3 regions of the Leifsonia sp. GW821-FHT13C09 genome follow, and region 2 is predicted to be linked to each of the others. Evidence: predicted binding sites of a transcription regulator. Region 2 holds the regulator's gene; each other region holds the start of a gene.
The links. Region 2 encodes LexA, which represses DNA repair genes until DNA is damaged. Its sites were predicted from a motif close to TCGAACANNTGTTCGA; they were not measured.
Positions count from the first base shown of each region.

Region 1: the regulator LexA is predicted to act here: its motif matches at 4,421-4,436, upstream of uvrA (excinuclease ABC subunit UvrA).
Region 3: the regulator LexA is predicted to act here: its motif matches at 6,147-6,162, upstream of AC1ROW_RS02665 (DUF6504 family protein).

Region 1 is NZ_JBXAPS010000001.1:311,551-321,068, reverse strand. It holds gene uvrC (excinuclease ABC subunit UvrC) at 1-1,372, opposite strand, end outside; gene uvrA (excinuclease ABC subunit UvrA) at 1,382-4,264, opposite strand; gene AC1ROW_RS01500 (hypothetical protein) at 4,516-5,061, opposite strand; gene AC1ROW_RS01495 (DUF58 domain-containing protein) at 5,058-6,386, opposite strand; gene AC1ROW_RS01490 (AAA family ATPase) at 6,386-7,480, opposite strand; gene AC1ROW_RS01485 (hypothetical protein) at 7,536-8,159, opposite strand; gene AC1ROW_RS01480 (DUF4129 domain-containing protein) at 8,171-8,902, opposite strand; gene AC1ROW_RS01475 (hypothetical protein) at 9,013-9,300, shown strand; gene uvrB (excinuclease ABC subunit UvrB) at 9,308-9,518, opposite strand, start outside.
Region 2 is NZ_JBXAPS010000001.1:1,010-10,527, forward strand. It holds gene AC1ROW_RS00005 (methylenetetrahydrofolate reductase) at 1-278, shown strand, start outside; gene metE (5-methyltetrahydropteroyltriglutamate--homocysteine S-methyltransferase) at 275-2,629, shown strand; gene AC1ROW_RS00015 (metallopeptidase family protein) at 2,718-3,068, shown strand; gene lexA (transcriptional repressor LexA) at 3,146-3,814, opposite strand; gene AC1ROW_RS00025 (LysM peptidoglycan-binding domain-containing protein) at 4,078-4,428, shown strand; gene AC1ROW_RS00030 (histidinol-phosphate transaminase) at 4,891-6,015, shown strand; gene hisB (imidazoleglycerol-phosphate dehydratase HisB) at 6,012-6,614, shown strand; gene hisH (imidazole glycerol phosphate synthase subunit HisH) at 6,611-7,243, shown strand; gene priA (bifunctional 1-(5-phosphoribosyl)-5-((5-phosphoribosylamino)methylideneamino)imidazole-4-carboxamide isomerase/phosphoribosylanthranilate isomerase PriA) at 7,303-8,049, shown strand; gene AC1ROW_RS00050 (SseB family protein) at 8,033-8,935, shown strand; gene AC1ROW_RS00055 (MFS transporter) at 9,038-9,518, opposite strand, start outside.
Region 3 is NZ_JBXAPS010000001.1:562,111-571,628, reverse strand. It holds gene AC1ROW_RS02685 (error-prone DNA polymerase) at 1-2,408, opposite strand, end outside; gene AC1ROW_RS02680 (DNA polymerase Y family protein) at 2,495-4,066, opposite strand; gene imuA' (DnaE2-dependent mutagenesis accessory factor ImuA') at 4,067-4,762, opposite strand; gene AC1ROW_RS02670 (DUF3097 domain-containing protein) at 4,911-5,762, opposite strand; gene AC1ROW_RS02665 (DUF6504 family protein) at 5,837-6,127, opposite strand; gene AC1ROW_RS02660 (DUF1707 domain-containing protein) at 6,230-6,730, shown strand; gene AC1ROW_RS02655 (VIT1/CCC1 transporter family protein) at 6,749-7,849, opposite strand; gene AC1ROW_RS02650 (helix-turn-helix transcriptional regulator) at 7,846-8,610, opposite strand; gene AC1ROW_RS02645 (helix-turn-helix domain-containing protein) at 8,493-8,825, opposite strand; gene AC1ROW_RS02640 (cation diffusion facilitator family transporter) at 8,865-9,518, opposite strand, start outside.

The DNA.
Region 1 (9,518 bases), 310 kb from region 2:
TGGACTCCGGGATGCTGAACCGGCGGTACTGGTCCTTGCGCGGCAGGCCGTCCTCGAAAACGACCATCGAGGCGACGATGTTGGTGCCGCTCAGGTGCGAGACGTCGAAGCACTCCATCCGGAGTGGCGCTTCGGCCATGCCGAGGGCGTCCTGGATGTCGTTGAGGGCTTTCGAACGCGCGACGAAGTCGGAGCTGCGCCGGGTCTTGTAGAGGATCAGCGCGTTCTTCGCGTTCATCTCCGCGGTCTGCGCGAGCGCGGCCTTGTCGCCACGCTGGGCGACCCGCAGCTCCACGCGACCGGTCGACTTGGGGCCGCGCCGCACGGGGGCGGCCTCGTCGGCCTCCACCCGGCGGGCCATGAGCCACTGCTCCAGCTCGGTGGCGTCCTCCGGAAGCTCGGGCACGATGATCTCGCGCGGCGGCGCGTCGGCGCCCTCGTAGGCGTTCTGGAGGACGGTCTCCACCAGCTCGCCCAGCGAGATGTCGAGCTCCTTGTCGACCACCCAGGAGCGCACACCGCGGATGCGGCCGCCGCGGACGATGAACTGCTGCACGGCGGCGGCGAGCTCGTCGTGCGCGATGCCGAAGGCGTCGAGGTCCACGTTCTCCTGCAGGACGACCGCGCTCTTGCCCATGGCCGCCTCGAGCGCGCCGATCGCGTCGCGGTGCCGCGCGGCGGCCTCGTAGTCGAGCGTGCTCGCCGCCTGCTTCATCTTCTCGGTGAGGTCGCGGATGTACTTGCTGTCGTTGCCCGCCATGAAGGAGACGAAGTCCTCGGCGAGCTCGCGGTGGTCCTCCGGGCTGATCCGGCCGACGCAGGGCGCGGCGCACTTGCCGATGTCGCCGAGCAGGCACGGCCGCCCGGTCAGCTCGGCGCGGCGGAACACGCCGTCGGAGCAGCTGCGCACCGGGAACGCCTTCAGCATGAGGTCGACCGTGTCGCGGATCGCCCAGACCTTCGTGTACGGACCGAAGTAGCGCGCGTCCTTGAGGTTGCGGTTGCGGGTGACCATGACGCGCGGGATCCGCTCCCCCAGCGTCACCGCCAGGTACGGGTAAGACTTGTCGTCCCGGAACTGCACGTTGAACGGCGGGTTGAACTCCTTGATCCAGGTGTACTCCAGCTGGAGCGCCTCGAACTCGCTGGCGACGACCGTCCACTCGACGCTCGATGCGGTGATCACCATCCGCCGGGTGCGCTCGTGCAGGCTCCGCAGCGGCTGGAAGTAGTTGCTCAGCCGCGCGCGGAGGTTCTTCGCTTTGCCGACGTAGAGCACCCTCCGGTTCTTGTCGCGGAACCGGTAGACGCCCGGCTGCGTGGGGATCTCGCCGGCCTTGGGGCGGTAGCCGACCGTGTCCGTACTCTGCACAGCGTGATCCTACGCGGCGCCGCGGACACGCTCGCCACCGAGCGCGCCCTCCCCCTGGAGGATCTCCTTGAGGAAGTAGCCTGTGTGGCTCCCCGGCGTCTCGGCCACCTGCTCCGGCGTGCCGGTCGCGATGACCTCGCCGCCGCCGGCGCCGCCCTCCGGACCCATGTCGATGATCCAGTCGGCGGACTTGATGACGTCGAGGTTGTGCTCGATGACGATGACCGTGTTGCCCTTGTCGAGCAGGCCGTTGAGCACCAGGAGGAGCTTGCGGACGTCCTCGAAGTGCAGCCCGGTGGTCGGCTCGTCGAGCACGTACACGCTGCGTCCGTTCGACCGGCGCTGGAGTTCCGTCGCGAGCTTGACGCGCTGCGCCTCGCCGCCGGACAGCGTCGTGGCGCTCTGCCCGAGACGGACGTAGCCGAGGCCGACGTCCACGAGGGTCTGCAGGTAGCGGTGGATCGCCGAGATCGGCCGGAAGAACTCGGCCGCCTCGCTGATCGGCATGTCGAGCACCTCGGCGATGTTCTTGCCCTTGTAGTGCACAGTTAGGGTGTCGCGGTTGTACCGCGCTCCCCCGCAGACCTCGCACGCGACGTAGACGTCGGGCAGGAAGTTCATCTCGATCTTGATCGTGCCGTCGCCCGAGCAGGTCTCGCAGCGACCGCCCTTGACGTTGAAGCTGAACCGGCCCGGCAGGTAACCGCGGACCTTGGCCTCCGGCGTCTCCGCGAACAGGGTGCGGATGCGGTCGAAGACGCCTGTGTAGGTCGCCGGGTTGGAGCGCGGCGTGCGCCCGATCGGCGCCTGGTCGACGTGCACGACCTTGTCCAGGTTCTCCAGTCCGGTCACCGTGCGGTGCTTGCCCGGCAGCTTGCGGGCGCCGTTGAGCTTGTTGGCGAGCACCCGGTACAGGATGTCGTTGACCAGCGAGGACTTGCCGGAGCCCGAGACGCCCGTGACCGCCACGAACGCGCCGAGCGGGAAGTCGACTGTCACCTTCTTGAGGTTGTTGGCCTCCGCGTCCACCACCCGGAGCACGCGCTTCTTGTCGATCTTGCGCCGCTTCTCCGGGATGGCGATCTCGCGCCGGCCGGCCAGGTAGTCGCCGGTCAGCGACTCGGTGTTGGCCAGCAGCTCGTCGTAGGAGCCGGAGTGCACGACGTGGCCGCCGTTGACGCCGGCCCCCGGACCGATGTCCACGATCCAGTCGGCCGTGCGGATGGTGTCCTCGTCGTGCTCGACCACGATCAGCGTGTTGCCGAGATCGCGCAGCGCGACGAGCGTGTCGATCAGGCGGCGGTTGTCGCGCTGGTGGAGGCCGATGCTCGGCTCGTCCAGGACGTACAGCACGCCGGTGAGGCCCGACCCGATCTGGGTCGCCAGGCGGATGCGCTGCGCCTCGCCACCGGACAGCGTCGCCGCCGCGCGGGCCAGGTCGAGATAGCTCAGGCCGACCTGGATGAGGAAGTCCAGGCGGATCTTGATCTCGCGCAGCACCTGCGCGCCGATCTTCTGCTCGCGCTCGGTGAGGTGCAGCTTCTCCATGAAGGCACGGGCGTCCGACAGGCTGAGCAGGGACGCGTCCGCGATGGACGCGCCGTGGACGAGCACCGAGAGCACCTCGGGCTTCAGCCGCTTGCCCTGGCAGACCGGGCACGGCACCTCGCGGAGGTACTCGGCCCACCGGGTGCGCTGGCTGTCGGTCTCGGCCTGCGCGTACTGGCGCTCGATGTAGGGCACGACGCCTTCGAAGCCGGACGTGTAGGACATCTCGCGGCCGTAGCGGTTCTTCCACCGCACCTTGACCTCGAAGTTGTCGCCGCGGAGCACGGCCTCCTGCACGTTCTGCGGCAGCTTCTTCCACGGCGTCTTCAGCGAGAAGCCGAGGTCGCGGGCGAGGCCGTCGAGCAGCTTCTCGTAGTAGTTGAAGAGGCCCTTGCCCTGCGTGGTCCAGGGAACGATGACGCCGTCAGCGATGCTGAGCTCGTCGTCGCCGAGCAGCAGGTCTTCATCCACCGACATGCGCGTGCCGAGCCCGGAGCACTCCGGGCAGGCGCCGAACGGCGCGTTGAACGAGAAGGTGCGCGGCTCGATCTCGGTGAGCTGGATCGGGTGGCTGTTCGGGCAGGACAGCTTCTCGCTGAACGACTGCCACGCCTCGGGACCTTCGCGGTCCACGAAGTTGACCTGCACCAGGCCGTCGGTGAGCCGCAGCGCGGTCTCCAGCGAGTCGGTGAGCCGCCCGAGGATGTCGGGTCCGGCGACCAGACGGTCGACCACGACGGAGATGTCGTGCTTGTACTGCTTCTTCAGCGTCGGCGGCTCGCTGAGCTGGATCTGCTCGCCGTCCACGAGCGCGCGCGAATAGCCGCTCGCGGCGAGCTCCTTGAAGAGGTCGACGAACTCGCCCTTCTTCTGCGAGATGACCGGGCTGACCACCATGTAGCGCGTGCCCGGCTCCAGCTCCATGAGCTGGTCGGCGATCTGCTGCACCGTCTGGCGCTGGATCTTCTCGCCGCAGACCGGGCAGTGCGGGACGCCGATGCGCGCCCAGAGCAGGCGCATGTAGTCGTAGATCTCGGTGATGGTGCCGACCGTCGACCGCGGGTTGCGGTTGGTGGACTTCTGGTCGATCGACACCGCGGGGCTCAGGCCCTCGATGAAGTCGACGTCGGGCCGGTCGACCTGGCCGAGGAACTGCCGCGCGTACGCGGACAGCGATTCGACGTAGCGGCGCTGCCCCTCCGCGAAGATCGTGTCGAAGGCGAGCGAGGACTTGCCCGAGCCGGACAGTCCCGTGAAGACGACCAGCGAATCGCGCGGGATCTCGAGGTCGACGTTGTGGAGGTTGTGCACGCGGGCGCCGCGGACGCTGAGGTGCGACCCCACGACCTTGCTCGGATTGCCCGCCGAACTCCTGCTGCCCGAACTCCTGCTATTCAGAGTGCTCACTCGTTCCATTCTCCGCTATTCGCCGTCGCCCCACCCGCGTGTTCGCCCACCGCGCACCGCGCGACGCCCCCGTCGGAGGCCGTGTAGGCGAGTTCGAAGCTTTGTTCGATCCTAGCAACTCGGCCAGAGGATGTGCGACCACGCGCGAGCGTACGCCGCACCACCGACATTCGTACCCGGCGCCGGGATCAAGCCCGCGGCCGGGCGAGCAGGAGCGCCGCCAGGAGGGCCACCAGCCCGACGATCGCGGCGCCGGAGACCATCGCCAGCCACGGCGCCGCGGCGGGCCGGGCGACGAGCAGCAGCACGATCGCGGCCGCCTGCACGGGCACCTGGATGAGGACCAGGCGCCGCAGCGACGGCAGCAGCACGGCCGGCTGCAACCGCGCCCTCGCGGGGAGGACCAGCATCCAGGCCGCGAGCATGTGCAGCACGTGGACGGCGGCGATCACGGCGAGCAGCCGGAGCGTGAGCGTGCCCGGTTCGAGGAGGGTGGAGAACGCGAGCACGCCGATGAGCACCCACGCGACCCGCCAGCGCGGGACGGCGACCGCCACCCCGGTGAGGAGGACGGCCAGGGCGGGCCACGGGCCGCTGGGCGCGGTGCTCACGGCGAGCGGGACGGCGACGACCGCGAACGCCACGCGGAGCGACCAGGCCGGGAGGGTGAGGCCGAGGTCGGGGGTGGCCGGAGTCTGCTCACCCGCGCCGCTCACCCCCGTCCCGCTGCTCATATCCGCCTCCTCGGCGTCGCCAGCCGGCGCAGTGTCGCGTCGCGGTCGGGCGACGCCCACACCAGCAGCTCGGTCCCTGCCGCTCGCAGCCGGTCCAGTCGCAGGCCGCGCTCCAGGTCCACGATCCGCAGCGCCAGCCGTTCCCGGGACGGCAGGTCGTGGACGGTGCGCGGCGGCAGTACGTCCACCGCGATCACCCGGTGCCCCGCCGCGCGCCAGGTGAGCGCCAGACGCATGGCCTGGTCGTCGAGGAAGGTGGACATCACGAACACCACCGCCCCTTGCGCGAGCCGAGGCGCCCTGGCGCGCTCGGTCGCCGACCCGTGCGCGGTGGTCAGCTCCACCGCGCGCTGGACCCGGTGCAGGTGTCGCGCGCCCGCGCGCGGAGGCAGCGCACGGCGCGCGTCGGAGAGGTCGTCGAACCCCACACGGTCGGACGCAGCGGCGTAGGCGCCGGCCAAGGACACCGCGGCCTCCCGCGCGAGGTCGAGCGACGTCGCTCCGGGCCGCGGGTACGGCGCCGCCCAGCCGGCGACCGCGCCGGGGACGTCGTCGCGGGCGTCCAGGACGAGCTGCACCGCGGCGTCGGAGGTCGCCGTCGTCCGGCGCACATACAGCTCGCCGGGGCGCTGGGCGAGGCGGGCGGTCGCCTTCCAGTCGATGCGGCGGAGCCGGTCGCCGGGGCGGAACCGGTCGATGTCCCGGAACTCGCCGCCGTCGCCCGGCCGGGTGGAGACGTGGCCACCGGTCAGTCCGAGCAGGCGCGCGGGCAGCGGGAGGCTCCGCACCCGCTGGGCGACCGGGCGGACGACGCGCTCCGCGACGGCCGGGAGACCCGGGTCACCGGTCCACGCCGCGTCCGGCCCGATCCCGCGGGCGGCGAGCGACAGGATCCGCTGCGGGCCGGAGTGCGAGACGGCGACGCGGAAGCGCAGCCGCGCCGCCTCGCGCGGCGTGACCACCGCGTCCTCTGGCGCACGATCCGCGCGGTGGATGCGCAGGTGCACGCCGTCCGGCCGGCCGTCCGCCTCCGCCACGGCGTCGACGCGCACGCGGCCGTCCGGGTCGTCGCCGGCGATGCTCACGCGGGTGCGGGCGGCCGCGGACTCCGGCCGCGACGACCAGCCGGCCACCGCCACCAGCAGCAGCGGCGCCGCGACCAGCACCAGCTCGACCCGGGACAGCACGAACGCGGCGACCAGGCACACCGCAGCGACGATCGCGGCCGCGGTCACCGCCGGGCTCAGCGCCCACCCGGAGCCGCCGGCCGGCGCCTCGGTCCGCTCGCGCGGGCCGGGCATGCGCGCCCGCGACCACAGCGACATCAGTCCGCGGCCTCCCGCTCGCGCACGCCCACCGCCGGCGGTCCGGGCACGGAGGACACGACCTCCAGGACCACCTGCGACGCGCTCACGCCGCTGGTCCACGCCTGCACGGTCAGCGTCAGCCGGTGCGCGAGGACCGGGACCGCGACCCGCTTGACGTCGTCGGGGATGACGAAGTCGCGGCCGGCGAGCACCGCCAGCGCCCGGGCGACCAGCAGGAGGCCCTGCGACCCGCGCGGCGACGCCCCCACCTCTACAGAGCGGTGCCGACGCGTGGCCGCGGCCAGCCGGACGCAGTAGGCGGCGATGTCGGGGTCCACGTCCACGCTCTCGACGCCCGCCTGCATCGCCAGCAGCGTCCGGGCGTCGGTGACCGGTTCGACCGTGGCGACCTCGTGCCGCCGGGCGACGCGGGCGAGGAGCACCTGCGTCTCGCCGTCCGGGTCCGGGTAGCCGACACCGAGCCGGACCATGAAGCGATCGAGCTGCGCCTCCGGGAGGGCGTAGGTGCCCTCCGACTCGATCGGGTTCGCCGTCGCGACCACGTGGAAGGGCCGTGGCAGCGCGAAGCTGCGCCCCTCGACGGACACCTGTCCCTCGGCCATCGCCTCCAGGAGCGCGGACTGCGTCTTCGGCGAGGTGCGGTTGATCTCGTCCGCGAGGAACAGCCCGGTGAACACGGGCCCCGGCCGGAACTCGAACTCGGCGGTCGACGGCACGTAGACGAAGGAGCCGGTGATGTCGGACGGCAGCAGGTCGGGCGTGCACTGCAGCCGCCGGAAGTCCAGGCCGACGGCGCTCGCGATGCTGCGCGCGGCGAGCGTCTTGCCGAGGCCGGGGACGTCCTCGAACAGCACGTGGCCGCCGGCCAGGACCGTGGCGAGTGCGATGTGCAGGGGCTCGCGCATCCCGACGACGACGGACTCCACGCGGTCGAGGACCTCGGCGCCGAGCCGGGCGACCTCGGCGACGGGGAGCGGGGCGGGGCCGGTCGCCGGGTCGGCCGGCGTGGCGTGGGCCGGCGCGGCGTCGGCCGGCACGGCGTCGGCCGCCGCGGTGCTCTGCGCTGCGGCGGCGGAAGTTTCCGGGGTCATCGGGCTCCTGTCGTGTCGGCGCCGCGGGACGTGCGCGTGGTGGAGGCGGTGGGCGTCATGCGGCTCCTCGCTCGGTGGTGAGCGGTTCGGCCGAACCGCCTGCCGCGGAGGGAGGCGACCCCGCCGAGGCCGGAGCAGGGTGCGCCGCCGAACCGCCGTCCTGCGTCCGTTGGTACGCCGCCTGACCACCGTCCTGCGCGTGCCGGTGCGCCTCGGGGCCGGGGCCGGCCAGCGCCTCCAGCCGGGCGAGCGAGGCGGCGAACTCCTTCGGGCGCGGGGCGACGGCGCTGCCCTTGTGCAACAGGCGGGCGGTCTCCTCTCCCAGGAGTGCGATGACCTGGGGCGCGGCGGTCACGTCGTCCAGCTGCACACCGTGCCGGTCGAGCACCTCGGCGGCGAGCCCGCGCAACCGGCGGACCGCCTCCGGGGACACGCGTCCGCCGCGGGCGCCGAGCGCCCAGCCGAGCTGGACCACGTCCCGCCGGGCGCCGGGCCGCGGCTGCGGCGACGGCACCGGCCAGGTGACCTCGGCCTGATCCCCGAGCAGCGAGAGCACGGCGCCGAGCGCGAAGACCACGAACCCGAGGCCGACGGCGTGCGGGGCGTCCATCCCGAAGAACCAGGCCGCCACCCCGACCACCGCGGCCGCGACGACGCAGCCGACGGCACGCCGGACCATCCGCGCGCGCGTCACCGGTCCACCCCGCCCACCGCTGCGGTCCCCCACGAGGCGCGCAACGCCTCGATCGCGGCGCGGGCCGCAGCCACATCGGTCGCGGTCACGGGCGCGTCGCTGAATCGGGCGCGCAGGTAGAGGTCGAGAAGATCACCGGCGGCATCGCGGTCGGACGCGACCCGGGCGAGGACGCGGCGGACGAACTCCCCCGGCGTCTCGGCCGGCAGGCGGTGGACACCGCTGTCGGCCGCGCCCTCCTCCAGCCCGAGCCAGGCCCGCTCGATGGCGTCCCGCGGCTCCCGGCCCTCGCCGAGCAGATCGAGGGCGCGGTCGAGGCCGCGGCGGACGCGCTCGGGACGCGGCTGCGCGGGCGGCTCGGGTGCGACGGTCCCCTCGGTAGAGCCGTCGACAGCGCCGCTGAGTCCGGGGAGCGCAGGATGAAGCCTCCTCCGCAGGTATCGCCAGAGCAGGCCGAGCAGGACGACGACGATCAACGCGATGACCGCGTAGGTCACCCAGGTCAGGTCGACGCGGGTCTCGTGCGGGATCTCCGACGGCGCGGGAGTGCCGGTGGCCCGCTGCTCCCCGGGGTGCGGCTGCAGGTCGGCGGCCGGCGGGGTGAACCGGAGCCCGGTGAAGACCGGAGCGCCCTGGAAGGCGAGCGCCACCCCCGAGAGGGCGAGCAGCACCGCGGCGGCGGTGACCATCCCCCACCGCTGCCGTGTCCGCGTCGCCGTCGAACCCACTCTGCCACCGTAGCGCGGAGGTGGCGCGGGCGCTGTCGATTTCGGGTGACCTGCCACGTCGTACTGCTGAGTTGACGTCCGACGTCAACCGGATTCAGAAGGAGGACATCATGTCTGCGTTCGTGTTCGCGTTCCGCAACGACCCCGCCGTGACCGCCACGGAGGACGAGATCGCCGCCTGGGGCGCCTGGTTCGAGAAGATCGGCCCGACGGTGACCGACCCGGGCAGCCGCGTCGGGACGACCGCGCTGCTGGGAGCGCCGGCCGGAGCCAACGCCCTGTCCGGCTACGCGTTCGTCGAAGCGGCCGACCTGGCGGCGGCGACCGCGCTGGCGGAAGGCTGCCCCGGCCTCGGCTACGGCGGGAGCGTCGAGGTGGGAGAGCTGATGCCGATGTAGCCGGCGCTCAGCCCAGGTGCCCGGCCTTCTCCATCTGCCGAAGGTCGCGCTTCAGATCCGACAGCTCGTCGCGCAGGCGCGCCGCCAGCTCGAACTTCAGTTCGCCTGCCGCGGCGAGCATCTGGTCGTTGAGGTCCGCGATCAGCGACTCCAGCTCGGCTGCGCCCTGGGCGGCGATGCCGCCGTTCCGCAGGTTCGGCGTCGGGCTCTTGCGGCGC
Region 2 (9,518 bases):
GCATGCTGGAGCTCAGCGGCGAGGACCTCCCGAGCGACCTCGCCATCCAGCTCGAGGTCGAACCGGACGACGAGGGCCGCCGCGAGCTCGGCATCGCCTGGACCGCGCGCCTGGCCCAGCGGCTGCTCGACGGCGGCGCTCCGGGTATCCACCTCTACACGTTCAACCAGCACAGCGCCGTCCTCTCGGTCCTCGAGAGGGTGGGGCTGCTGGATCCGACCCCCTCCACCATTTCCACCACCTCCGCCACCTCGCAGAAAGCAGGCGACCCCGCATGACCGACACCACCACCGAACGTCCCGCCTTCCCGGTGGGCACCATCATCGGCTATCCGCGCATCGGCCGGCGCCGCGAGCTCAAGAAGGCCGTCGAGGCGTTCTGGGCCGGGCAGAGCACGGCTGACGAGCTGGAGGCCACGGCCGCCGCGCTGCGCGCCTCCACCCGCGAGCGGCTGGCCGCGCTCGGCCTCGGCCGCGACGACGCCGCGATCCCGGAGAGCTTCAGCTACTACGACCAGGTGCTCGACGCCGCGGTGACCGTCGGGGCCGTCCCGTCCCGGTTCGCCGGCCTCGCCGCGGCCGACGGCTCGGTCGATCTCGCGGGCTACTTCACCATCGCCCGCGGCGAGGGCGACAAGGCGCCGCTGGAGATGACCAAGTGGTTCGACTCCAACTACCACTACCTCGTGCCGGAGATCGGGCCGGAGACGGACTTCCGGCTCGCGTCCGACCGCATCGTCCGCGAGTTCGAGGAGGCCCGCGCCGCCGGGTTCGTCACGCGCCCGGTGATCGTCGGCCCGGTGACCTTCCTGCTGCTGAGCAAGCCGAGCGACGAGGCGCCGGAGGGCTTCCGCCCGCTGTCGCGGCTGGGCGACCTGCTGCCGGTCTACCGCGAGCTGCTGGCCCGCCTCGCCGCCGCCGGCGCGCCGTGGGTGCAGCTGGACGAGCCCGCGCTCGTCTCCGAGAGCATCGAGGAGCCGCGCACGGAGGTCCTCGAGGCCACCCGTGCGGCCTACGCCGAGCTGGGCGGCGCCACCGAGCGCCCGGCGATCTTCGTCGCTGCGCCGTACGGCAGCCTGGACGACGCCCTCCCGGTGCTCGCCGTGGCTCCGGTGGAGGCGATCTCCCTCGACCTGGTGAAGGGCGCCATCCCGACCGGCCTCGACGCAGCCGCCCGAACCGGCCTGGCCGGCAAGACGCTCGTCGGCGGCGTGATCGACGGCCACAACATCTGGCGAGGCGACCTGGAGGCCGCCTTCGGGAAGCTGACCGAGCTGCTCTCGTTGAGCCCCGATGTCGCCGTGTCGACGTCCACGTCGCTGCAGCACGTCCCGCACGATGTCGAGGACGAGCCGGACCTCGACGCCCGGCTGAAGACCTGGCTCGCGTTCGCCGACCAGAAGGTCGGCCAGGTTGCCGTGCTCGCGCGCGGGATCGTGGACGGCCACGAGGCGGTGCAGGACGAGCTGACCGCGGCGACCGCGGCGCTCGCCGACCGTGCCGCCGCACCGGGCGTGCGCGTCGAGGCCGTGCGCACCCGCGAGGCCGCGCTGACCCGCGCGGACTTCCGCCGCGGCGAGTACGGCGACCGGCAGGCCGCGCAGGACGAGGCGCTTCACCTGCCGTTCCTGCCGACCACCACGATCGGGTCGTTCCCGCAGACGGCGGACATCCGCCGCTCGCGCGCGCAGCTGGCCAAGGGCGTCATCGACGAGGCGGAGTACCTGGGCCGCATGCAGGCGGAGATCAAGCGCGTGGTCGACCTCCAGGAGGAGATCGGCCTGGACGTGATCGTGCACGGCGAGCCCGAGCGCAACGACATGGTGCAGTACTTCGCCGAGAACCTGGACGGCTTCGCGGTCACCCAGAACGGCTGGGTGCAGTCGTACGGGTCGCGCTGCACGCGCCCGTCGATCCTGTGGGGCGACGTGTCGCGGCCGAAGCCGATCACGGTGGACTGGTCGACCTACACGCAGACGCTGACCGAGAAGCCGGTCAAGGGCATGCTGACCGGGCCGGTCACGATCCTCGCGTGGTCGTTCGTGCGAGACGACCAGCCGCTCGGCGAGACCGCGCGTCAGGTGGCCCTGGCGCTCCGCGACGAGATCGCGGACCTGGAGGCCGCGGGCATCCGCGTCGTGCAGGTGGACGAGCCGGCCCTGCGCGAGCTGCTGCCGCTCAAGCGCGCCGACCAGCCCGGGTACCTGGAGTGGTCGGTGGGGTCGTTCCGGCTCGCGACCTCCGGGGTGGCGGACGCGACCCAGATCCACACGCACCTCTGCTACTCGGAGTTCGGCGTGGTCATCGACGCGATCCGCAACCTGGACGCGGACGTGACCAGCATCGAGGCCGCCCGCAGCCGCATGGAGGTCGTGCACGACATCCAGCGCTCCGGCTTCGAGCACGGGATCGGCCCGGGCGTCTACGACATCCACTCGCCGCGCGTGCCGTCGGTCGCCGAGGTGACGGAGCTGCTGGAGACGGCGCTCAGCGCCATCCCGGGCCGTCAGCTCTGGGTGAACCCGGACTGCGGGCTCAAGACCCGCGGCTACGACGAGACCGTGGCCTCGCTGCGCAACATCATCGCGGCGACGCGCGACGTGCGGGAGCGCGTGGGCGTGAACGCCTGACCTTCGCGCCGGCCGAGGCCGCGCTACCCCTGTTCCGCTCTCCGCGGACGGGGGAGCGCGGCCTCTGCCGTTCGGGGATGATGAGCGCATGGTGCGCATCGCGGACGACGAGTTCGAGCGGCTCGTGGACGACGTCTTCGACGGTCTGCCTGACGACATGGTGCGGCCGCTGGAGAACGTGGCCTTCATCATCCAGGATCAGCCGCCCGGCGCTCGGCCGCGGCTGTACGGGCTGTACACCGGCCATCCGCTGACGCGGCGCGGGGTCTACGGGTTCGGGGAGCTGCCGGACCGGATCACGCTGTTCCGCAACAACCTCGAGGCGTCATGCGAGACGGTCGAGCAGCTCCGCGAGCGAGTGCGCGTCACCCTCGTGCACGAGATCGGCCACTACTTCGGCCTCACCGACGCCCGCCTCCAGGAACTCGGCTGGGCCTGACCCCACCCCTCCGCAGCCGAGACGTGACTAATCGCGGAAATCGCCGTGGCGATTCCCGCAACTAGTCACGTCTCGGGTCAGACGGCGCGGAGGACGGCGACGACTTTGCCGAGGATTGTGGAGTAGTCGCCGAGGATCGGCTCGAAGTTGGAGTTGCGGGGGAGCAGCCAGGTGTGGCCGTCGCGCTGGCGGAACACCTTGACGGTGGCCTCCTCGTCGAGCATGGCCGCGACGATGTCGCCGTTCTCCGCGGTGTTCTGCGCGCGGACGACCACCCAGTCGCCGTCGCAGATGGCGGCGTCGATCATGGACTCGCCGATCACCTTGAGCATGAAGAGCTCGCCGTTTCCGACGAGCTGGCGGGGGAGCGGGAACACCTCCTCCACCTGCTGCTCGGCGGTGATCGGGACGCCGGCGGCGATGCGGCCGACGAGCGGTACCATCGCGGCGTCGCCGACCGGGGTCTGGCTCTCGAAGTCGGGGGTGGCCGACGGCAGGTCGATGAGGATCTCCAGCGCACGCGGCCGGTTCGGGTCGCGGCGGAGGTAGCCGCTGAGCTCGAGCTGGTTGAGCTGGTGGGTGACGGACGAGAGGCTGGAGAGGCCGACGGCGTCGCCGATCTCGCGCATGCTCGGCGGGTAGCCGCGCTGGCTCACCGACCGCTGGATCACGTCGAGGATGGCGAGCTGCTTCTCGCTGAGGTTCTTGCGGCGCCGCGTGCGCGGAGCCTGGTTCTCGTTCGACACGCTCGTCCCTTCGTGACCGTCGCCGGCACCCGGGGGAACCGAATGTCGGTGGTGCCTGGTTGTCTTACGTCCAGACAATCGAAACTGTATCCACAGTACGGCTGCCCGACAAACATGTGTTCGAGTGTGTCTCGAAATACGTGCGGGTTTTTTCGCCGGCCCGAGGATTGCGGTCTCGAACATTCGAAGATATATTCGGAACAGAGCTTCGACCGGAGCCTTTGGAGGTCACGATGAGCACAGCAGTGATTCACAGCGTTGGTATGAACAACGTCGAGGTGGGTGGCGCGCAGGCGGCCGGGCGTGTTCGGCTGCGGCTCACGCGGCGCGGGCGCGTCGTGCTGACGATGCTCGTGGCGCTGCCGATCGTGATCGGTGCGATGGTGTTCGCGCTCAACGGCGGGGGTGCGGCTGCGACCGGCGAGCAGACGCACGTGACCTTCCACTACGTGACGGTCCAGTCGGGCGACTCGCTGTGGTCGGTGGCGTCGCGGATCGCGCCCAAGGCCGACCCGCGCGATGTGATCGCGGAGCTGGTGAGCCTGAATGGGTTGTCGTCGGCGGTTGTGACGCCGGGGCAGCAGTTGGCGATTCCTACGCGGTACGAGAAGTAGGGGGGGCTCGGGCGCGTCAGAACCGCCGGCGCTGCCGACCAAGGGGGGGAAAGAACGTGGGGGACATCGCCAACCTGCCTAGCGCCGCGTAGCTGCCCCGCGTGAGCGAGGTGGTTACCGCCCCCCACTCCTCACCACCCCAGGCCGCCGCCAAGGCAGGAGATTTGGTGCGACAGGCCGGGCGATTTCCTGCGGAAGGGGGTTCGGCAGGAGATTCGGGCGAGTTTTCCTGCGGGGCGGGGGATACCACCTCCACGGTCCGCCGCGACAGCGCCACCCCTGGGTGAAGGAGATTTGGTGCGACTGGCCGGGCAAACTCCTGCGGAAGGGGGTACGGCAGGAGATTCGGGCCGGTTCTCCCTTTTGCGGGGCGCAGTGGCGCGGCGGGTGTCGGGTCGCGGAGGGGGCGCCCCGGGGCGTCACACGGCGGAAGCGCCCAGCGGCGCTGACTACCATTGAAGGGTGACTTCTCTCTCCGATCTTCCGATCCGTGACGACCTGCGCGGCCGCACTCCGTACGGGGCGCCGCAGAAGGTCGTGCCCGTCGCGTTGAACGTGAACGAGAACACGCATCCGGTTCCGGAGGACGTCGCCGCCGACATCGTCGCGCGGGTCGCCGTCGCGGTGACCGGGGTGAACCGCTACCCCGACCGCGAGTTCACCGAGCTGCGCGAGGCGTTCGCCCGGTACCTCGGGCACGGACTCACGGCCGAGCAGCTCTGGGCCGCGAACGGGTCCAACGAGGTGCTCCAGCACATCCTGCAGGCTTTCGGCGGACCCGGGCGCAGCCTCCTGGGCTTCGCTCCGACGTACTCCATGTACCCGCTGCTCGCCTCCGGCACCGGCACGAGCTGGATCGCTGCCGGACGCGACGACGATTTCGAACTGTCCCCCGAGACCGCGGCGGCCGCCGTGCGCGAGCACGACCCGGACATCGTCATCCTCTGCTCGCCGAACAACCCGACCGGGACCCCGCTGTCGCTCGAGACGGTCGAGGCCGTCTACGCCGCGGCGCGCGGCATCGTGATCGTGGACGAGGCGTACGCGGAGTTCATGCCGGAGGGCGAGCCGTCGGCGCTCACGCTGCTCCCCGGGCGCGAGCGGCTGCTGATCTCGCGGACGATGAGCAAGGCGTTCGCGTTCGCGGGCGCGCGCGTCGGCTACCTGGCCGCCGATCCCGCCGTGGTGGACGCCCTGCGGCTGGTACGCCTGCCGTACCACCTGTCCGCTCTGACGCAGGCGGCAGCGCTCGGCGCGCTCGCGCATGCGGACGAGATGCTCGCGATGGTCGGCGAGATCCGGACGCAGCGTGACCGGCTCGTCGTGGAGCTCGCCGAGCTCGGCTACCTCCCGCACCGCAGCGGCAGCAACTTCGTGCTCTTCGGGGGTGTCGACGACCCGCATGCGGTGTTCGAGGCGCTCCTGGAGCGGGGCGTCCTCATCCGGGACGTCGGCATCCCGAACCACCTGCGCGTCACCGCGGGCACCGAGACCGAGACCACCGCGTTCCTGGAGGCGCTGCGCGCTCTCGGCCGCCCCTCCGGAGCCGCGACGGCCGGCGCCCAGTCGGTAAGCTCGCAGTCATGACGAATCGGACCGCCCAGCTTCAGCGCGCGACCAGCGAGTCGAGCATCGAGCTCAGCCTCGACCTCGACGGCACCGGGAAGTCCGACATCCACACGTCGGTCCCGTTCTACGACCACCTGCTGACCGCGTTCGCCAAGCACTCGCTCACCGACCTGACGGTGCGCGCGAGCGGCGACACCGACATCGACGTGCACCACACGGTGGAGGACGTCGCGATCGTCCTCGGTCAGGCCATCAAGAAGGCGCTCGGCGACAAGTCCAGCATCTCCCGCTACGGCGACGCGCTGGTCCCGCTCGACGAGGCGCTCGTGCAGGCCGTGGTCGACATCTCCGGACGCCCCTACCTCGTGCACGGCGGCGAGCCGACCGGGTTCGAGTTCCACCTGATCGGCGGCCACTTCACCGGGTCGATGGTGCGGCACGTCTTCGAGGCGATCGCGTTCAACGCCGGGCTGACCGTGCACGTCACGGTCGTCGGCGGCCGCGACCCGCACCACATCGCGGAAGCCGAGTTCAAGGCGTTCGCGCGCGCGTTCCGCCAGGCGAAAGCACTCGACCCGCTGGTGTCCGGCATCCCCTCCACCAAGGGCGCGCTGTGAGCGCACCCGACGTCGTCGTCTTCGACTACGGGACCGGCAACGTCCACTCCGCGGTCAAGGCGCTGGAGGCCGCCGGCGCGAACGTCGAGCTCACCGGCAACCGCCGTCGTGCGCAGGAGGCCGACGGACTCCTCGTCCCCGGCGTCGGCGCCTTCGCCGCGGTCATCGACGCGCTGCGCCGCTCGCACGGCGACGAGGTCATCGACCGGCGGCTCGCGGGCGGACGACCGGTGCTCGGCATCTGCGTCGGCATGCAGGTGCTGTTCGAGCGCGGCGTCGAGCACGGCATCGAAAGCGAAGGGCTCGGCGAGTGGCCGGGCACGGTCGACCGGCTGCGCGCCGACGTCGTCCCGCACATGGGCTGGAACACCGTCCAGGCGCCGGAGGACTCCGTGCTGTTCGACGGCATCCGCGACGAGCGCTTCTACTTCGTGCACTCATACGCGGCGCAGGACTGGACGCTGGAGGCCACGGGTCCGTTCCCGCAGCCGCGGGTGACCTGGGCCGAGCACGGCTCGCGTTTCGTGGCGGCGGTGGAGAACGGGCCGCTCACCGCGACCCAGTTCCACCCGGAGAAGTCCGGTGAGGCGGGCCTGAAGCTGCTGCGCAACTGGATCGGCTCGCTCTAGCGCCATCCCCGTCCGTCACGCGGACCCGAACGACCCCGACAGAGGAAACCCACACCGACATGAGCGAACTCACGCAATCTCCCAAGCTCGTACTGCTGCCCGCCGTCGACGTCGCCGACGGCAAGGCCGTCCGACTGACGCAGGGCGAAGCCGGCAGCGAGACCAGCTACGGCGACCCGGTCGACGCCGCCGCCGAATGGGTGGACGCCGGCGCCGAGTGGATCCACCTGGTCGACCTGGACGCCGCGTTCGGCCGCGGCGACAACCGCGACCTCCTGAAGAAGGTCATCGACCAGACCGACGGCGTCAACATCGAGCTCTCCGGCGGCATCCGCGACGACGCGTCGCTGGAGCACGCGCTGGCGATCGGCGCGACCCGCGTCAACCTCGGTACGGCGGCGCTGGAGAACCCGGAGTGGGCGGCCGACGCGATCGCCCGCTACGGCGAGGCGATCGCGGTCGGCCTGGACGTGCGCGGGACGACGCTCGCGGCGCGCGGCTGGACGCGCGAAGGCGGCGACCTGTGGGAGGTGCTGGACCGCCTCGAGCAGGCCGGCTGCGCCCGCTACGTCGTCACCGACGTGACCAAGGACGGCACGCTCAAGGGCCCGAATCTGGACCTGCTGCGCCAGGTGATGGAGCGCACCGAGCGACCGGTGGTGGCCTCCGGCGGCATCTCCAGCCTCGACGACATCGCCGCGCTGCGCGCGCTGGTGCCGCTGGGACTGGAGGGCGCTATCGTCGGCAAGGCGCTCTACTCCGGAGCGTTCACCCTGCCCGAGGCGCTGGATGTCGCCGGCGACTGAGCCCGAGGAGGGCGACCGCGGGCCCGAGGGCGGTCGCAGGGAGCCGTCCTCCGGATCTGCCTCGCCCGGCCCCACCTCCACTGGCGCCGACCGGCTGGCCGGGTTCGCGGCGACGCTCGCCGGATTCGCCGCCTCACCCGGTGACTCCGCAGGGCAGCCCTGGGCGGGCCGCGAGTTCGACGACAACCCGTTCGGTGACGACGACGGGTCCGCGCCTCCCGAACTGCTCGGGGCGCTCGCCGCGTTCCGGGCGGGCGAGGTCGGAGCCGAGGCCGTGGTGGACGCCGTGCGCGCGGTGCGCCTCCTCATCCCGCTCGTCGCCGAGCTGGGCGAGGAGGGCGTCAGCGACGCCGGGCTCGCGGTCGACAAGACCCAGGAGCTGTCCCTCGTCACCGTCGCGGGCCCGGACGGGCGCCGCGTCCTTCCCGTGTTCTCGTCGGTGACGGCGATGCAGGCCTGGAATCCGCTGGCGCGACCGGTCCCGGCCGCCGGTCCGCGCGCAGCGCTCGCCGCCGCGTCGGAGGAGACCGAGCTGCTGGTGCTCGACCCCACCTCCGAGACCGAGTTCGTCCTGCGGCGGCCCGCGGTCTGGGCGCTCGCGCAGGGGCAGCCCTGGCTGCCGAGCCACCGCGACCCCGTCGTGGTGACGGCGTTCCGGGCGTCGATCGCGTCCGAGCTCGGCGTGCTCGACGTGGAGCTGGCGGCGGGCGACCCGGACTACCGCCTCGCCGGTGACGAGCTCGTGGTGCGGCTCACGCTCGCCGCGGGCCTGACCGCCGAGGAGCTGAACGCCATCCTGTCCCGGCTCGCACAGCGCTGGGCCGCCGACGATGCGATCGCGACCCGGGTCGACTCCCTCCGCGTCCAACTCACCGCCGGCCCCTGACACGCGAGTACGCGGATAATCTGGCTACTCGGCGGCTTCTGACCGATTATGCGCGTACTCGATGGGCGGCCACCGGGCGCGAACGGTGGCGGTCGGGCGGGGTCAGGCGGCCGTGGGGAGCATGCGGAGGACGGCGACGACGGACAGAACCGCAACGATCGCGACGAACCCCACCAGCACCGGGACGAGCGGCCAGAGGGTGAGCGCGACGCCGACCAGCAGCACCGGCAACGCCAGCCCGATGTAGGCGATCAGGAAGATCGCCGCCAGCACCTCGCCGCGCCGCTCGGGTGCGGCGAGCGAGCCGGCGACCAGGATGGACGCCCGGAACAGCATCCCGACCCCCGCGCCGGCCAGCACGCCCGCGACCAGGAACACCGGCAGCGAGTCGCCCAGCACGCCGACCGCCAATCCCGCGAGGCCGACGACCACGAGCGGCACGGCGACGATCAGCGTCGTGCGCGACCGCAACGGTGCGAAAACGATCTGCGACACCGCGGACGCCGCGAACACCGAGAACGGCACGACGCCGGCGACGAGGTGCGACGCGACATGGAAGGTCCCGGCCAGGACGCTCGGCGCA
Region 3 (9,518 bases), 560 kb from region 2:
TTCATCCACGAGCTGACGTACACCAGCAGCGCGAAGCTGATCGCGTGGCTCTCGGCGAAACCGAAGTTGGCGAACGCTTCGATCTTCTCGTAGATGGCGTCGGCGTCGGCCCCGACGATCCCGTTGTGCGCCATCCCCTCGTAGAGCTTCGCCCGCAGCGCGCCGATCTTCTCGATGCCGCGCTTGGAGCCCATCGCCCGGCGCAGCAGGTCGGCGTCCTCCGCGGTGCAGTCGCCAACGGCGACGGCCATCTGCATGAGCTGCTCCTGGAACAGCGGGACGCCCATCGTCCGCTCCAGCACCGGCACCAGCGCGGGGTGCAGGTAGGTGACCGGTTCCTTGCCGAGCTTGCGGCGGATGTACGGGTGCACGGCGCCGCCCTGGATGGGCCCGGGCCGGATCAGCGCGATCTCGATCACGAGGTCGTAGAAGCTGCGCGGCTGCAGGCGTGGCAGCGTGCCGATCTGGGCGCGGCTCTCCACCTGGAACACCCCGATCGAGTCGGCGCGGCAGAGCATGTCGTAGACGCCCTGCTCCTCCTTCGGGATGCTGTCCAGCGTCCACGACTCGCCGAGCGACGCCTCGATGGTGCGCATCGAGTAGTCGAGTGCGGAGAGCATCCCGAGCCCGAGCAGGTCGAACTTGACCAGGCCCATCCAGGCGCAGTCGTCCTTGTCCCACTGCAGCACGGTGCGGCCCTCCATGCGGGCGTGCTCGATCGGGCAGACCTCGCCGACGGGCCGGTCGGTGAGCACCATCCCGCCGGAGTGGATGCCGAGGTGCCGCGGGAACTTCAGCACCTGCTGGGCGAGATCGACGACAGCCTCCGGGATGTCGTGCTCGTCGGTGGTGGTGACCTTGCTCCACGAGTCGATCTGCTTGCTCCAGGCGTCCTGTTGCCCAGTGGAGTGGCCGAGCGCCTTCGCCATGTCTCGCACGGCGTTCTTGGGCCGGTAGGTGATGACGTTGGCGACCTGGGCGGCGTTGTGCCGGCCGTACTTCGCGTAGACGTACTGGATGACCTCCTCGCGCCGGTCGGAGTCGAAGTCGACGTCGATGTCCGGCTCCTCCTCGCGCATGGAGGAGAGGAAGCGCTCGAACGGCAGGTCGTACTTGATCGAGTCCACCGCCGTGATCCCGAGCAGGTAGACCACCGCCGAGTTCGCCGCCGAGCCGCGGCCCTGGCAGAGGATGCCGCGGCTGCGGGCGAACCGCACGATGTCGTGGACGATGAGGAAGTAGCCGGGGAAGTCCTTCGCCTCGATCACGTCCAGCTCGCGCTCGATGCGCTCCCGCTTTGCCGGGTTGCTGTCGAGGTCGGGGTAGCGCTCGGCGGCGCCGCGCCAGGTCAGCTCGCGCAGCCAGCTCATCGGGGTGTGGCCCTCCGGGACCTCCTGCTGGGGGAGCTTCGGCCGGGCGCTGCGCAGCCGGAACGCCAGGTCGTCGGCGATGTCGGCGGTGCGCTCGACCGCGCCGGGGTAGCGGGCGAACCGGGCGGCCATCTCCCGGCCGCTGCGCAGGTGGGCGGCGGCGGAGGCGGGCAGCCAGCCGTCCATCTCGTCCAGGCTGCGGCGGGCGCGCACCGCCGAGACCGCCGTCGCGAGCGGGTACTGGGCGGGCGTGGCGTAGTGGACGTTGTTGGTGGCGACGACCGGGAGGCCGAGCCGGCCGGCGATCCTGGCCAGCACGTCGTTGTCGGTGCTGTCGCGCGGGCCGCCCTGGTCGATCAACTCCACCAGCACGTTGTCGTGGCCGAACAGCTCGGCGAGGCGGGCGACCTCCCGCTCGGCTGCCCGCTCGCCGTGCTCGGCCAGCGCGAGGCGCACGTCGCCCTTGCGGCAGCCGGTGAGTACCATCCACTCGCCGCCGGACTGCTCGGCGAGGGTCGGGAGGTCGTACACCGGGCGGCCCTTCTCCTCACCGGCGAGCTGGCCGGCGGTGATGGCGGCGGCGAGCCGGTGGTAGCCGGACTGCTGCCGGGCGAGCAGGACGAGGTGGCTGCCCTCCGGGTCGGCCTCGCCGTTCTGCGGCCGGCTGAGCGAAAGCGACAGTTCGGCGCCGAACACGGTCTTGACGCGCTCGTACGCCTCGGCGGCCTCGGCGAGGCGGACCACGCCGTACAGGCCGTCGTGGTCGGTGAGGGCGAGGCCGTGCAGGCGCAGCCGGGTGGCCTCCTCCAGCAGCTCCTCGGGCGCGCTGGCGCCGTCGAGGAAGCTGAAGGTGCTGTGCGCGTGCAGCTCGGCGTAGCGGACGTGCCCTTCGTCCGGCTCTTCGGGCATCGGCTGCGCGACGTACTTCTGCCGCTTGCGGGAGGACGGCCGCTCCGGCTGCTCCTGCTCGCTCGTGCGCCGCCCGCTCAGCCGCCGCTCGAACTCGGCCCACGGGATCGGCGGATTATTCCACCCCATCGCGCGCCCCTCCCCGCATCCACGTGGCAGAACACGCCGTCTGGAGGTCGGGCCACGCGGCATGTCCTGCCAGGTGGACGCGCGCGCTAGTCATAGCGGGCCTCGGCGAACCAGGTGGTGCCGGTGAGGGCGAGCAGCCAGGCGGTGCCGTCGGCGTCGACCAGCTGGAAGCGGTGCATGGCGCGCGCGAGCGTCGCGTCCCACCAGCGCTCGCGCACCGGCCACGGGCCGGCCCAGGAGTCGACCGGCCGGGCGTCCCGGGCGGCGCCGGTGGGGGAGAACGACGCGATCGGCGCGGTGACGTCGCCGCGGTCGGTGACCTCCACCGGCTCGCCGGCCGCGTTCAGCACCGCCACCGGCCGCGGCACCTCGAACACCGTGGAGGGCGCGGGCGCCGGCAGCGAGCCCGGCCAGGGCCGGTCCGAGCGGGCGACGCCCACCGGCCGGTCGCCCCACGGCACGAGCACCTGCCGGTCGGACAGCGCCCGGCCGCCGCCGATCGTCGCGGTGACGACGGCGTCGTGGCCGAGCATCCCCTGCACGCGGGTGAGGCCGTGGTGGATGCGCTCGTCCGCGCCGCCGCCCCACAGGCCGTCCTCGTGGTGGCCGATGTCGTCGACGGCCTCCGGCGCCACGGCGACCTTCGCGATCGGGGAGGCCAGCCCGGAGTCGATGGAGCCGGCGCCCTGCAGCTGCCAGCGCACCCGGTCGACCACGTCGGAGGCCGAGAACAGCCGGGGGTGCTGCCAGCTCCGTTCGCTCACCCTCCCGCGCTCGTCGGTCACCTCGATGCGCAGCGACGTGCACACCAGCCCGGCCTTGGTGAGCCCGGCCACGAACTGCTCGGCCGTACCGCGGAACGCGAAGGTCACCTGGTCGACCCGGTCGAGGGGAGGCTCGAACTCGATCGCCCGGTCGAGCACCTTCGGCGGGGTGCGCGGCACCACGGCGGCGCCGTCCATCCCGCTGGCCAGGTCGTGGGCGTGCTCGCCGCGCTCCCCGAACCGCTCCCGGACGTCCAGCCGGTCGAGCCGGGCCAGGTCGCCGAGGGTGCGCAGGCCCAGCCGGCGCAGCAGCGGGGTGAGCTCGGTGAGGCCGAGCTGGGCGACCGGCAGCGGGGCGAGGAAGGCGGGGGAGCCGCCGGGCGGGACGATGCGGACGCGCGACGCGGGCCCGGTGGAGCGCGCCGCCTGCTCGGCGGCGAACGGCCCGTCGGCGATCCCGATCCGCACGTCGTCGAGCGCGAGCCCGGTCACGTCCTCCAGCCCTGCCAGGCAGCGCAGCAGCTCAGCCGCCGCTGCCTCCTCGCCGCCGTAGTAGCGCGCCGGCCCCCGCGCACGCAGGACGCAGGTGCCCGGCCGCACCGCCTGGACGCCCGGGGTGATCTCCTCGATCGCGGTCAGCACCGGTTCGAAGGCGCGCGCGTCCAGCACCGGGTCGTAGAGGACGATCTCCAGCTGCGGGCAGCGCGACTGCGCCTCCCTGACCCGGAGCCCGCGGGTGACGCCGTCGGCGCGGGCGTGCGCGGAGCAGGCGAACACCATCCCCTTCTCGACCAGCGCCAGCGGCACGTCTGCGGGCAGCTCGAGGCGCTGCCGGGCGGCGATGACCGGCCAGTCGGGGCACCAGAGCACGATCGCGCGGGTGACCTGGCGCATCTAGCTCACCGCCTCCAGGCGCGTGGGGGCGGAGGCGCGGAACGTCTCGTCGACTGCCGGCAGCCAGAGCTCGGCGCGGCGCCGCGGGCCGGCCCCGCCGCGGGGTGCGGCCTCCACGGTCACCCGCCGGGAGGAGAGGTAGCCGGCGCCGGCGCCCAGGCCGTCCCAGCCGCTGCGGACGACGGAGAGCGCCGCCTCCGCCTGCGGCCAGTCGCCGGCGACGACGAGCGTGGCCTCCCGCTGCCGCAGCCGCGCGGTCAGTCGCGCGACGTCGCCGCTCTTCGGCCGTTCCGGGGGCGCGACGGCGATCACGCCGAGCACGTCCGCCATCGCGGCGGTGACGGTCAGCCACTGCGGCCCGGGATGCGGCACCAGCACGAGCCGCTCCAGGTCGATGCCGAACCGGCCGGCGGCCTCCGCCCCGAAGTCGGGCATCCCGACCACGCCGCACCAGGCGCCCGCGGCGCTCGGCCCAGCGAGCATCGCCATCAGGAGCGTGGTGGAGCCGTGCACCGTGTAGGCGGCGCCGGCCTTGAGCGCGCCGCCGGGCAGTAGCGCGGCCAGCGCGGGATGCGTCTCCAGCCGCCGCGCGTCCAGCTTGGTCGCCTGCATCTGCCGGATGCGCGACTGCAGCTCGTGCACCTGCGCCCGGTCGGCGACCGGGTCGGGGAAGGTGCGTGCGACTGCCAGGGACATACGTCTATTTTCGAACACATGTTCGAATACCGCAAATGGATTCTGGGTCGAAAATACGCCGATGCGCCAACAGGAGAAACGGCCCGGAACTCCTGCCGGGCGTCGTTCCGCAGGAGTTCAGGCGCGTGTCGCGGCGGAATCTCCTGCGCTACGCGCGGGGGAGGGGTTCTGTTACGAAGTCGATGAGTTGCTCTACGCGGCCGAGGAGGGCGGGTTCCAGGTCGGCGTAGGTTCGCACCTGGCCGAGGATCCGCTTCCACGCCCGGGCGATGTCGGCCTGGGTGTCGTGGGGGAGGCCGAGCGCGGCGCAGATGCCGTGCTTCCACTCGATGGAGCGTGGGATCGACGGCCACGCCTCCAGCCCGACCCGCGCCGGCTTCACGGCCTGCCAGATGTCGATGTAGGGGTGGCCGACCACGAGGACGTGCGCGCCGTACGGCCCGCGCGCGACCTGTTCGGCGATCCGGCTCTCCTTGGAGCCCGGCACCAGGTGGTCGACCAGCACACCGATACGCCGGCCGCGGTCGGGGGCGAACTCGCGCACGATCGCGTCCAGGTCGTCGACGCCCTCCAGGTACTCCACGACGACGCCCTCCACCCGGAGGTCGTCACCCCAGACGCGCTCCACCAGTTCGGCGTCGTGGCGGCCCTCCACGAAGATGCGGCTGGCGCGGGCGACGCGCGCCTTCTGCTCGCCGACCGCGAAAGAGCCGGAGGCGGTGCGCCCCCGGCCGGCAGGCGCGCGGCCCGGCACGACGAGCTTCACGGGCTCCCCGTCGATGAGGAAGGCCGCCCCCAGCGGGAACACGCGCTTCGCCCCGAAGTAGTCCTCCAGCTCGACGGTCTGCGCCTCCAGCCGCACGATCGCGCCGCAGAACCCGGTGCCGGCCTCCTCGACCACCAGGTCCCGCACGGCCTCCACGGTCGGCACGGCCTTCCGTCCGGTGTTCCTCCAGTCGGTGGCCAGCACATCGGATCCGTAGCGGTCGTCGTTCGTCACGTTGAGAGAGGGTAGGGGATGGGCGGGGCCGGGTGGCGGAGGCTCCCCGGGCGAGGGCTGGATGCGGTCGCCCGTCAGTCGAAGATCCGCACCAGCCGCCAGCTCCGGTCGTCGGCGTCGTGCCGCACGTCGAACACGTGGGCCACCCCGCCGTCGCTTGTCGCCTGGAACCGCCAGCCGCCGATCTCCCTCGGGAGTGCCCCGACCCCGTAGCGGTGCTCGCCGAAGGGCTTCCACCACGGGCAGATCTCCGCCCACACCGTCGGGGTGTCGCTCACCCGGTAGCGCGTGGAGCGCCAGACCAGGCGGGTCGGGATGCCGTCCTCGGTGGTCCACACGGCCACCGCCTCGTCGATGTCGGTCATGAGCGCGGGTTCCTCTCGATCGAACGTATGTTCGAATGCAAGTGTAAACCTGCGCACCGACGGAGCGCACCAGGGATACGGTCGTACTGCCATACTGACCGCATGACAGACTTCGGGGATCCGTCGAACGCGTCGCTGCGCCTCAGCAACGACGAACGGGAGCGCGCCGTCGCCGCGCTGCAGTCGCACGCCGCGCAGGGGAGGCTGAGCGAGGCCGAGTTGCAGTCGCGCATCGCGTCCGCGCGGTCCGCCGTCACCCGCGGCGACCTGCAGCCGCTGTTCACCGACCTGCCGGGAGTGCTGCATCTGGACGGCGCCGGGGGCCCGGACTCCGCTCCGCCCGGACCGGCGGCCGCCGCGTGGCAGGCGTCGCAGCCCGGCCCGAGCCCGTGGGGCTACCCGCCCGCGCCCGGTGAGCACGGCCGGCCGATCACCCGCTGGGGGGTGCTCGTGGTCTCGGTCATGCCGTTCGTCGCCGTCATCCTGTTCTTCCTGACCGGGATGGCGTGGGGCTACGCCTACAGCTGGCTGTGGTTCCTGCTCATCCCGCTGGCCGGCGCGCTGGTGTACGGCGTCGACGGGGGAGACCGCAGGCGGCGCTGAGCCGCACCACCGAGGGCGTCAGCCGACCGTCGCCCCGAACAGCAGCCCCAGCAGGTACGTCGCGGCCGCGGCCCCGTACCCGATCGCGAGCTGCCGCAGCGCCCGCTTGAGCGGAGAAGCGCCCGACAGCAGTCCGACGATCGCGCCCGTCCCCAGCAGCACGAGGCCGACGAGCACGGCGGCGACCACGATCGCCGCCGTGCCGGTCAGCCCGAACAGGAACGGCAGGATCGGGATGAGCGCACCGGAGGCGAAGAAGCAGAAGCTCGACACGGCGGCGCTCCAGCCGTTGCCGACGGCCTCGTGCTCGTCCTCCACGGCACCCGGCACCGCCACCGGCGATGTGTAGGCGCCGAGCGTCGTCAGCACCTCATGGGCGTGCGCCTGCGCCTCCGTCTGGTCCATACCGCGGGCCCGGTAGACGAGGGTCAGCTCGTTCGCGTCCACATCCAGGTGGGAGAGCGCGGAACTGGTGGCCGGGTTCGGGCTGGAGGCCTCCAGCAGCTCGCGCTGCGACCGAACCGAGACGTACTCGCCGGCGCCCATCGACAGTGCGCCGGCGAGGAGGCCGGAGATGCCGGTGAGCAGCACGACGTGGCTCGGCACCCCGCTCGCCGCGACGCCGAGCACGAGCGCCAGGTTGCTGACCAGGCCGTCGTTGGCGCCGAACACGGCCGCGCGGAACGTGCCGGAGAGCCGCTGCCGGCCGCGGGCGGCGAGCGCGCGCACGACTTCCTCGTGCACCTGCTCGTCCGCCGCCATCTGGGGTGTGGCGTCCGCGTCGTCCGCGTACGGGGACCGTGCCTCCGCCCGCTGCGCCAGCGCGAGCACGAAGACCGAGCCGAACCGGCGCGCCAGGAAGCCGAGCATCCGGGTGCGGATGTCGCCGCGCAGCGGGCGGCCGACCTGGTCGCCGAGGAGGTCGAGCCAGTGCTGCTCGTGGCGGCGCTCGGCCTCGGCGAGCGCGAGCAGGATCTCCCGCTCCTCGCCCTCCCGGCGTCCGGCGAGGTCGCGGTAGACGGCGGCCTCGGCGCGCTCGTCGGCCAGGTACTGCCGCCAGCGCTTGATGTCGGCGTGCGTCGGGGCGGGGGGATTCGAGGCGGGCTGGGGGGTGCTCATCGGGTGACGAGTCTACCGGCCGCCGCGAAACGGTCGCCCCAGACGGCGGCCAGCTCCCGCACCTCTGCGGGCCCGTCGATCGTGAAGGGCGCGGCGACCGCGGCGAGGCCGAACAGCGCCCACTCGGCGGAGTCCGCCGTGATCCGCACCCGGGTGCGGGCCGTGCCGTCCTCCGCCGGGGCCTCCGGCTCGGCCTCCACCCAGCGCCCGATCGCCCGCTCAACCTCGGCGAGCGGAGCCGCGATCACCGCGTCCACGACCAGGGACTCCACGGCCCCGGCGAGCGATGCGCGCACGTACTCGGCGGCGTCGGCGGCGGGCAGCGTCCGCGGCCGGAAGCGCGCCCCGGTCGGCCGGGCCCCGGTCATCCGGTCCAGCCGGAAGCTCCGCCAGTCGAACCGGCCAAGGTCGTACGCCACGAGATACCAGCGCCGTCCGACCGAGACCAGCCGGTGCGGCTCCACGGTGCGCTCGGAGGCGGCCCCGTCGCGGCGCACATAGGAGAACACCAGTCGCTCCTCATCCCGGCAGGACTGCGCCACTACGGTCAGGAGTTCGGCGTCCACCACCGGACCGGGCGCCAGCTCGGAGGCGAGCGTCGCGACGCGCAGGGCGTCCACCCGGCGGCGCAGCCGTGGCGGCATCACCTGCACGACCTTCGCGAGCGCCCGGACGGACGCGTCGGCGACCCCGGCGACGCCGCTCTGCGCGGCGGTGCGCAGGCCCACCGCGAGCGCCACGGCCTCCTCGTCGTCGACCACGAGCGGCGGCAGCGACGCTCCGGGGGCCAGCTGGTAGCCGCCGGCGACCCGCGCATGGCGTCGACCGGATAGCCGAGGTCGCGCAGCCGCTCCACGTCGCGGCGGAGCGTTCGCGGAGACACCTCCAGCCGGTCGGCGAGCTCCTGGCCCGGCCAGTACCGGTGCGTCTGCAGGAGCGACAGGAGTTGGAGGGTGCGGGATCCCGTGCTGGCCATGCCCCCAGTGTGCCGCTGAATGCGGTCGGGATGTGGCCGCTATCGCTGTTCGAGGGCGTGCGCGTCGCGAGGCAGCAGGGCGGGCGCACCCCGCCGCGACAGGGTGAGCACCGCTTCCGCGACGTGCTCGTTGCGTTCGATGTCCTGCTCGACGTCGTACAGATCGTCCGCGACGTCGGATTCCGGGTCGTCGCCGATGAGGTCGACGGCCGCGACGAGGAAGACGCGCTCCGGCCCGACGTACTCCAGGTGGAGGTAGGTGACCCGCTCGACCTGCGGATGCTGCAGAAGCGACACGAGCGCCGCCTGGTTCACCCGGTCCGGCGCCGGCTCCCCGAGAAGGAAGCGCCGGTTGCGATCGATCAGCACGACCGCCACGACCGCGAGCAGGACGCCGACGAGGATGGAGCCGACCGCGTCGTACACGGCGTTCCCGGTGAGCTCATGGAGGAGCACGCCGAGGAACGCGATGACCAGCCCGATCAGCGCGGCCGCGTCCTCCGCGACGACCGCCCGCAGCGTCGGATTGGAGGTGCTGAGGATGTGCTCCAGCGTGCCGGTTTCGCGTTCGACCGCCGTCGACCTGGCCTGGCCGAAGGACTGCACGAAGGAGAAGCCCTCGAACACGAAGGCGACGGCGAGCACGATGTAGTTGATCAGGTAGTCGGTGTCCGGCTCTCCGGTGCCGAGCTG